3 regions of the Bacillus salitolerans genome follow, and region 2 is predicted to be linked to each of the others. Evidence: predicted binding sites of a transcription regulator. Region 2 holds the regulator's gene; each other region holds the start of a gene.
What was found. The regulator LexA, encoded in region 2, represses DNA repair genes until DNA is damaged. The targets are predictions, from matches to a motif close to CGAACATATGTTCG.

Region 1: a site for LexA is predicted at 1,265-1,278, ahead of ACFSCX_RS19735 (Y-family DNA polymerase). Genes of this name have one in related genera too.
Region 3: a site for LexA is predicted at 1,601-1,614, ahead of ACFSCX_RS06890 (YhjD family protein). Genes of this name have one in related genera too.

The regions. Positions count from the first base shown of each region.
Region 1 is NZ_JBHUEM010000046.1:126,200-129,492, reverse strand. It holds gene ACFSCX_RS19735 (Y-family DNA polymerase) at 1-1,207, opposite strand, end outside; gene ACFSCX_RS19730 (hypothetical protein) at 1,334-1,513, opposite strand; gene ACFSCX_RS19725 (YqzH family protein) at 1,630-1,845, shown strand; gene ACFSCX_RS19720 (alpha/beta hydrolase) at 2,285-3,232, shown strand.
Region 2 is NZ_JBHUEM010000003.1:674,203-677,495, forward strand. It holds gene ACFSCX_RS04940 (HD-GYP domain-containing protein) at 285-1,397, shown strand; gene lexA (transcriptional repressor LexA) at 1,473-2,099, opposite strand; gene yneA (cell division suppressor protein YneA) at 2,257-2,592, shown strand; gene ACFSCX_RS04955 (DUF896 domain-containing protein) at 2,694-2,930, shown strand; gene tkt (transketolase) at 3,015-3,293, shown strand, end outside.
Region 3 is NZ_JBHUEM010000005.1:176,596-179,888, reverse strand. It holds gene ACFSCX_RS06895 (replication initiation protein) at 1-550, opposite strand, end outside; gene ACFSCX_RS06890 (YhjD family protein) at 1,691-2,083, shown strand; gene ACFSCX_RS06885 (YolD-like family protein) at 2,080-2,415, shown strand; gene ACFSCX_RS06880 (hypothetical protein) at 2,625-3,293, shown strand, end outside.

The DNA.
Region 1 (3,293 bases), on a different contig from region 2:
TATAGGAAACCGCACGCAGGATTGAACTGGATCCGTACTTAGAACGAATGGCATCCATCGTGTATCCAAGTGCACGTCTTTTTGGTTTATTCCTATCAAATAAATTGAGCTGCATCTGGTCATCATCTACAATGTTTGATAAAGCAATCGCTATTTTCCGAACGGTTTTCCCGCGGTAATTTTCCTCAAACAGCTCAAGACACACTTTGTACAAATCGAGTGTGATGTTTGTAGGTGAATCAACAGTTCTTGACCGATGAAAGCCCCCACCAAATTCATCTTTACTGTAGCCGATACCAAGACTAACGGTTCTACCCGCTTTTTTATGCTGCCTAGCCCTTCTTCCAACTTCTTCACAAATTTCTAAAATGACATGCTTTACTTCATTTGGGTCTGGATAATCTCTCATTAAAATTTGACTCTTACCAAAACTAATTTGACCTTGCATAATAGGCGCGCCGATTTGGGAGAGGTCCACACCATGTGCATGATAATAGAGCTGGTTTCCCATTACACCAAATTTCTTTTCTAACAGCTCTAACGGATAATTCGCCAGCTGGCCAACTGAAAAAATGCCCATACGATTTAAATTACGCTCCGTTCGAGTGCCGATTCCCCACATTTTGCTAAGTGGGGAGAGGGGCCAAAGTTTGTTCTCTACATCTTCAAATGTCCATTCTGCTACTCCCTTTTTCTTTGCCTCTAAATCTAAACAAAGCTTAGATAAAAGCATATTAGGACCTATTCCAATTGCACAAGGAAGACCATACTCTGCTTGGAGACTATTTCGAATTTTATGGGCGATGGTCGTGGCATCCCCCCAAATCCTCTCAACACCATCCACCTTCAAAAAACTTTCATCCACGCTGTAAGTATGAACCGCTTCCTTCGGTACATATCGATGAAATAGCCGTGTAATCTCAGTTGATATTCGGACGTATGTGCCCATTTTAGGATTGACTAGCTGAATGCGTGGATCCTTTGGTACCTCAAAAAGCCTGGAGCCTGTTTTGATTCCAAACTCTTCCTTCATTTTTGGGGAAGCAGCTAAGACAATGCTTCCTTGCCTGTCTGTATCTCCTACTACTGCTAAATAACATGTCATTGGGTCAAGTCCTAACATCACCGCTGAGCAGCTCGCATAAAAGCTTTTCATATCCACACACAAGATTCTCTCGTGTGGAAATTGACTGTAGTCCACTTTCATTTTCAAACACCTCAATAAGAATGTATGTTCTTATTTTATTCTATTCACTATAATAAGCGAATATACGTTCGTTTTCAAATGGAAAATGAAGGATTCCTGAAGTCACTTCTAGGAGTGGAAGTGACTTCAAGAATCCTTCGGTTTTAATAAAGTCGTTTTTACAATTAAGTGAATGACAATAAAACTTAGACAAAAATCACGAACTAGTTCATCTGTTAAGTCATACACCGTTAAAAGAAAAAATGTGATTGTGCCTAGTGTTAAAACAGAAAGTAAATACACCGTTCTCCATTCGCGTTCTTTCATAATTATTATCCCCCCAGTACTAGCTTCGATATGTAAACATAATCTCCTGCAAAAAATGTTGTCTGGAGAATATAGGTCTAGTATCATTACTTTAAATCGAAACTACGGGGGCAAGCATGAACAAACAGCTTATTGAGAAAATGATCCGAAACTGTTTCTACCAGTATCAACATACGTTAGAAACAGTACCTTTAACACAGCAAGATTATGACACATTATATAAAAAGGTTATAAAGACTTATACAGATGATCAAGATTTACATGATATTGTTCAAGATGTAGTGTATGAATTTTTAACAACAGACATAGAAGAGGATGATTATAAAAAGTAACAATGTTGCTTTATTAAAATTCTCAAGAAAAAATAAGTAAAAATCTCTAAGATTACATGCGTTATTATCATATTACACATTATAAAGGTAATGAAAATGTGCTCAATATCTGTGTTATGTGACCATTCATAATGGACTTAATCAAACATTCTAAACCGCTACTTATTTCCAATTAGAAAAAGCCATTATTCCCTCATAGATTAGTTCTCCATTAATGAAGTAAATAAAGTTATTTTCCTTTTCTTACTATATGTTTTAACAACTATTTGGTAAAATACCCATATAATACTAATTTTTACTTAGATTTTTTAAAGAATTAAAGTAGGATGGTTTAAACATTGATATAAGTAAAAATTAAATTTTTATACTCTTACCTAAGTAGATATAGATTAGGATATTGATCATGACATTTATTTTAGCTCATTCTTTTGGAGGGAATATGACAAGACTAACATATGCAAGCTTATTAAATAAAACATTAGAAATCAATGCGAGTGAAGGTAGCTTAACAGCTTACAAATTTATAACCAAATACGCAGATCAAGTAAAGGGTAACAAAGCCCAGATTTTTAACTTTCGATATTGTTTAGCAAGTTCATCTGGATTAGAGCAAGAAGCTTTGTCAATATTACGTGAAGCTATCATCGAAAATGGATATTGGTACAGTTACGACTACATTTCTCAAGATGATGATCTAAAGAATCTTCATAAATATAAGGAATTTCAAGATATGATGCAAATTTGTAAGGAACGGGAGGTAACTGCCCAAAGATTAACTAAACCGCAACTGAAGGTTGTACAATCTGAAAAAAATTCTGAAGTAGAAACCGTTATTGTGGCACTCCATGGCAACCAAGAGAATATAGATATAACTGAGCCTCGCTGGAAGTTGCCTTCTCAGGAAACCATTTTAGCTCTACCACAGTCTTCAAGTATTGCATTTTCTGATGCTTATATGTGGGATAATGTTGAACAAGGGACAAAAGAATTAAAGGATCACCTTACTTACTTAAGTGAAAACTATAATGTAAGAAAAGAAAAGGTTATTGTTGGTGGTTTTTCAGCAGGCGCAAGAGTAGCATTAAAAGCTATTCTAAATGATGAAATTGAGTGTAAAGGATACATCCTCATGGGACCTTGGTTACCTGAAATTGAAGAATGGGAAGTCTTACTTGACCGATTAAAGAAAAAAAATAGTAAGGGATACATCATTTGTGGTGATAAAGACCAAGATTGTTTTGAGGGTACTGAGAAATTCGTTTCATTACTAGAAAAGAAGGAAATACCATATACATATACTATTATTGAAGGATTAACTCATGAATATCCTGAAAATTTTAATAAACATTTGTCGGATGCAATCAACTATATCTATAATACTAAATAACTTTATTTGTGGGTGAATATCTGGATATAAAGTCAATGGTACATAAAGTGAAACTTCAATC
Region 2 (3,293 bases):
TTTTTCATGACAGAACATTTGCTCTGCCTTAGGCTAAGGGGGGCCCCCTGAGACTTTTGTTCTGAAAAAAACTGAATTCTGTGAAAAGAATGTATGTTACAGAGAATTAAATGATGTGTAATAGAGAACAGAATTATTAAAAATGTAGCAAGGAATTCGTCATTTTATGTCGAAGAATATTGTATAGTAGACATTTAGTGAAAATAAATCCTTTCATAAAAGAAAGTACTTCATCAAGGTTTATCAAAGGATACGGGACGAATCATACTTAGGAGAGAATAGATATGCGGTTAGTACCACTAGAACGATGTGAATCAAAAATGATGTTAGGGCAATCGATTTATGATGGAAATGGAAGAGTTCTTCTAGCTAAAGGGACTGAACTTTCTGATCGCTTAATCCAGAGACTTAAAAAACTTCATATTTATTCTGTCTATATAGAAGATGAACTTTCGCAAGGAATAGAAATTGTTGAATCAGTTCCTGAGAGGCTTCGTATAGAAGCAGTCAATGTAATTACAGATAGTTTAAACACTATCGCTGAACTAAAGGATACAAGCGGTAGCAACCTACAAGGAATGATGAAGACAGGAAGAGCAATCCGAAGCTTGCAAAAAGTTTTTAAGGACTTATTATCATGCCTTTCAGAAAACAGAACAGTTATTAATTTATTGGCTACTACAAAAATTCACGGAAATGATATTTACCAGCATAGCTTAAATGTGACCATATATGCATGTCAATTAGCCATTGAGAATGGATTGCCACTAAAAAATATTGAAGAAATCGGATTAGGTGCAATGTTACATGATGTAGGAAAGGTGTTTATCTCCCATGAGGTATTAAATAAACCTGGAAAACTAACAGAAGAGGAATATGAATATGTGAAGAAACACACAGAACTGGGGTTTGATCTATTACGTAAAATTCATGAAATTCCAATGACTGTCTCACATTGTGCACTTCAACATCATGAAAAATTAGATGGAACGGGATATCCAAGAGGGTTAAAAGAAACTGAAATTCATAGTTATGCAAAAATTATTAGTGTTGCAGATGTATTTAGTGCATTGACAAGTCATCGAGCTTATCGGACGCCTTTTTTGCCACATGAAGCATTAGAAATTTTGTATGCTGGTAGTGGCTCCCAATTTGAAAGTAAACAAATTCAATTATTTAAAGGGTGTATTGCAATTTACCCTCAAGGATTAACAGTGAAAATGAATGATGGCAGGATAGGAATTATTTCGGATTATAATTTTCATTCGGTAGGTAGACCAAAAGTAAGGATCATTCGAGATGAATATAACCAAAAAATTGTACCTTATGAAATCGATTTATCCTCGAAGGAGCATTTAACGCTTGATATCATTGAATCAGATCCATTGCTCTATTAATGCAAAAAGTGTAGTAAATAGATTGTTTGTTAGAAAAGAATGACAAAAGTCTTGGGTTTTCCAAGACTTTTCTTCTTAGTGTAATGTTCGATAGACACCAATGACTTTACCCAGTATTGAAACACTTTTTAATAGAATTGGCTCAAGACTGGAATTTTCAGGTTGCAAACGAATATAGTCTTTCTCTTTAAAAAACCTTTTCACTGTTGCTTCATCTTCTTCAGTCATAGCAACAACAATATCCCCGTTATTGGCTGTTTTCTGTTGACGGACAAGTACGAGATCTCCGTCAAATATCCCAGCTTCAATCATGCTATCACCCATAATTTCTAACATAAATACATTTTCTCCAGGTGTTACATACCGGTCAGGTATAGGAAAGAAATCTTCTATATTTTCTACCGCAGTAATGGGTTGTCCAGCAGTTACTTTCCCGATAATCGGTACATTAATAACAGATCCATTAAAAACAGGCTGAACAATATTGTCTTGATCAAGAATTTCAATAGCTCTTGGTTTAGTAGGATCTCTTCGAATTAATCCCTTACTCTCTAATCTTGCGAGATGACCATGGACGGTGGAACTAGATGCTAGGCCAACGGCCTCTCCAATTTCACGAACAGAAGGTGGATAACCCTTTAGCTGAACCTCGCGTTTAATAAACTCCAAAATATCTTGTTGTCGTTTTGATAGTTTCTTCATAGTAAAACACTCCAATAGCTCCATATAATTACAAACAGTATACCATGCCTACTACAAATATACAAACATAAGTTCGAGAAAAATGATTGACAAAAACAAATGTTCGTATTAAATTAATCATATAAGAACATACATTCTATTTTTGGGGGTCGCTTATATGAAAATAAAAATGATGAATCTATCATTCTATATACTTTTCCTGTTCACAATTTTTTCTATTTTCTTTGTTTCTTCCTATATCAATAAAGATAGTCGACTAGAAGAAGAGTACTTGTTTATTCAGCTATCTTCTGGGGATACGTTATGGGATGTTGCTGAACAGTTTGCAGATCAACATGGTTTAGCGACGACTCAGTTTATTAAATGGGTCGAAGAAAAGAATAACATTGACGGAAACCTTATTGTTGCGGGTGAAAGGATTGTAATACCTGTTAAAAAGGAACATATATCAGATACAGTTTTACTTGTCGCTGATGGATCAGTCGCTCATTAAGCTCATTAATTAGATGAAAAATGTAACCTGCTTGATTCCAAGCAGGTTCTTTTAGTATCATACGTATATGCTTAAGACCGAAGTAAAGGAGTATACTAAAAATGCTATCACAGGAAAAATTAGCTAGAATTAACCATCTATCGAAGAAATCAAAAGAAGTTGGGTTAACAAAGGAAGAAATGGAAGAACAGAAAAGTCTTAGGGAAGAATATTTAAAAGCTTTTAGAGGTCAAATGGTAGATCATTTACATTCTATAAAGGTTGTTGATGAAAAAGGAACAGATGTTACCCCAGAAAAGTTAAAGAAAAGTAAAGCACAGAGAAAAAATCTTCATTAATTTTGTTCTTATCATTGATATACTATATATAAGAATAAGCCAATCTATAAAAACATATTAGTTTAATTAGAAAGGATGTTGAATTTGACAGAAACTATCGATCATTTATCTATTAACGCTATTAGAACATTGTCAATCGATGCAATTGAAAAGGCGAATTCTGGTCACCCAGGGATGCCAATGGGGGCTGCTCCAATGGCATATACATTATGGACGAAATTTATGAATCACAATCCTAAAAATCCAAGCTGGTTTAATCGCGATCGATTTGTATTATCAGCTGGTCATGGTTCAATGCTTCTATATAGTTTATTACATATTTCAGGTTATGACCTCTCAATGGATGATATTAAAGCATTCCGA
Region 3 (3,293 bases), on a different contig from region 2:
TATGTATCTTCTCATATTGTTTTAATAACTCATACATTCTCATAGAATATTCACTTCGCAAACGAAGTACATTCCTAAGCTTAAAAGGTGTATACTCATTTTTTAATTGAACTAAAAATGGACGCAGCTTGGTGGAGAACTCCAATTCTACAACGCCCTCGCCCATAAAGTACTCTGAACTAGATAACCAATTTATTAGAAGCTCCTTCTCTCCAGTTGCAATTCTCAGCATCTTCTGTTGGAGCCCTACAACAATCTCACGTACTTTTCGATAATAGTTTTTCTCTTGAATACCTAATATGTCAGCTAAATCTTTTACTTTTATTCTGTGAAGGCGAAAATCCTCATCGTCAGGCTGAATAAGAGAAGCTAATGTTAGAATGATTCGACGTTCTTGCAAGTTTAGATCTTGCGGTGTTTCAATTAATCGATTCGATTGGCTAACAATATATTCAGGGGATATTCTCGTAGTTAATTCTTCTTCCCAAGAAAGTTGTTCACTTTTCGCCATAACTATCACCTCACCTTTACTATACAGAACCCTATCCATATATTTCTACTCCTCAAATGGTGATAGTTCGGTTAAAAACACACTTTTTTAAGGGGAAATACATACATAAAATTATACTATCACTCTTTAAGGAGTAACAAAAGGACATAGAACTAAATGTATTTCAGGGAAATAATAACTATCACCTTTCGAAGTGTCAGAGACTCCCTAAATGGTGATAGTTTAAGGAATACACACTTATTTCATGAAATTTCATACAAATAAATTTAAACTATCACTCTTTAAGGAGTCAAAAAGGAACAGCGAGATAATAGGAATTTCTTATCCTATAACTAACTATCACTATTTGATGAGTCAAACACCCCCCAAATAGTGATAGTTTATAAAAAGTATCACTTAATATAGGTTTAAATATAAATAATAAAGTTTAACTATCACTTTTTAAGGAGTCAAAATGACATCAAATACACCTATTTTACGATTAAATCACCTAACTATTCCTAATTTATATGAACATACTCCCCAAATAGTGATAGTTATAGAATAATCTAATCCTTAATGTGTGATAGTTAGTAAAATATACTCCCTAAATAGTGATAGTTACATGAAATAATATAAAATAACCTGTTATCACTCCTTAAATAGTGAGCTTTACCTTCAATTACATTCAATACTCCTCAAGTAGTGATAATAAGACTCCACATATAGTGAGAGATTACTATATAAATAGTGATAGTTATACTCCTTAATTAGTGATAGATTAGTATACAAATAGTGAGAGTTAACTCCTATAATAGTGATGAATTTTGTCGATATAGCTTGATATATGTATATTTAGGATAGGTGAAAACACAAAATACAAGAAATCAAAAGATATAAACATTAAATATATTATGTAAAACATAGAATTATTCGTAGAAATGTAAAAAGTAGAAGATGAATTATTATTTTTTCTTCTTATAATCCCTTGACTCTTCCAATTCAACTACAGTTTAAGAAGAAGTAGCCTCAGAAATCAAATTCGTTCTAATTAGTAAGTTACAGAATCAAAACACAAACCATTCTAGATAAGAATACTTCCACCAAAACCAAACACTTGTTCGTAATTGATTGTTATGATACATTAATAGTTAAAATAAGGAATGTTTCCGAAATACTAACCCAGAGGATGGACTAAAAATGGAACAAAATAGACCCACTGAACATGGTCCTACCATTGAAGATACATTAATGATGGATAACTATATTGTACTTATTACACTTATAAAGGTAGTTGATCATGATTTACGCCAAATCTCAGCAAGTGATTTTAAGATGGGGACAATCTATGAAGCATTTTTTGAGAAGCTTTTGAATCGGATTTTGAAGGATATTAAAGAACTTAAAACAGCTATGAAAAAAAAAGGAATTGTCGTTCGTGATCGAGTAAACCGTGATAAAGAGTATGTATATTGGCCGTATCTTTGCAGAGGGTATTCAGGAAATATCAACAGATGGATATATGCTCTTAAATCACAATGTAACGAAAAACTACGCGAATATCTTGATTTAAAGGAAAGTGATAGTGAGTGACTATTCGAGATCGTAATTTAATGAAGTATGCCCCCTTTCTCATGCCCGAACACCGTCAGATGCTCAGACAAGTGGAGGAAGAATTATACGTTCATAAAAGCAAACCTGTATTGGATGAACAGAGGCTTGAAGAACTAAATGTCACTCTAAGTGAAGGGTTAGAGAATCAAAGAGAGCTTATTTTCACTTATTTTTATCACCATGATTTTCGCTTTGAAATTGGTTTTGTAAAAGCGGTAGATCCTGTCTCTAAAGTTATTCGAATAGTTGATAAGCTTGACAATCCGAGCACCCTACCATTTGAAAGTATTATTGATATACGATTTCATTAGTCTACTTTAAGTAGGCTTTTTTTTAGGAGATGCACCAAATAGAAAAATTCTTAGTTTTTACAAAATGCGAGAAAACGTTGTTATATCAACGTTTATTGGCTTTATAAATGTTGGAAATTGCTTTAAATATGCAATCAGGCAGGAAAATTTTAGGTATAATCAAAGTAGGAAATATACTTAATATTTGTTGAAAAAAGGAGTGGAATACCATGATTAATACTATTCTGGAAGGTATCAATATAGGATTAGCATATAGACGAGGAAAGCAAACAGGAGCAGCGGGATTGTTAGGGTTCGCATTGTTCTTCCTTATTGCTTTTAGTTGGAAGGACTACGTATATCCATTTTTAGAAATGATTGGTCTTATCGGTTTAGCAGAACAAATCGGATTAATTCAAGAGCAACCATATATGACCGCACTCTATGTATTTCTATTTTGGATTTTTCTTTGCATTCTACTTCCTCTTTTGGGAGTAGTTATCGGACTTCCTATATTACTAATTATTGGATTATTAAGTAATACGAAGTACGGTGGTAAAATCGGACTAGGAATCCTGTATGTTATTTTCTTTTCCCCATTATTAATTTTAGGTGCGATGATAGTGGTAGTAATATTAGTACTTGGTCTAGTCATTCAGCCTAGATCCACAATAGAGTATCTAAAATCTAAAAACCCGTCTTATCAAAAAAAGACCTTTATTGAGAGTGGAAAACATAATGAAATCTTTAAGGAAATATCAGCAGAGGACACATTTAATCGTCTCAATCGTATTCCTACTAATGGAGATAATTATTATTTAATAGGTTTAACAAGTGACCATAAATGGTATGTCTTACTTCCATCTCCTTACTATTTTCAAGATTCTATTATAGGTGTT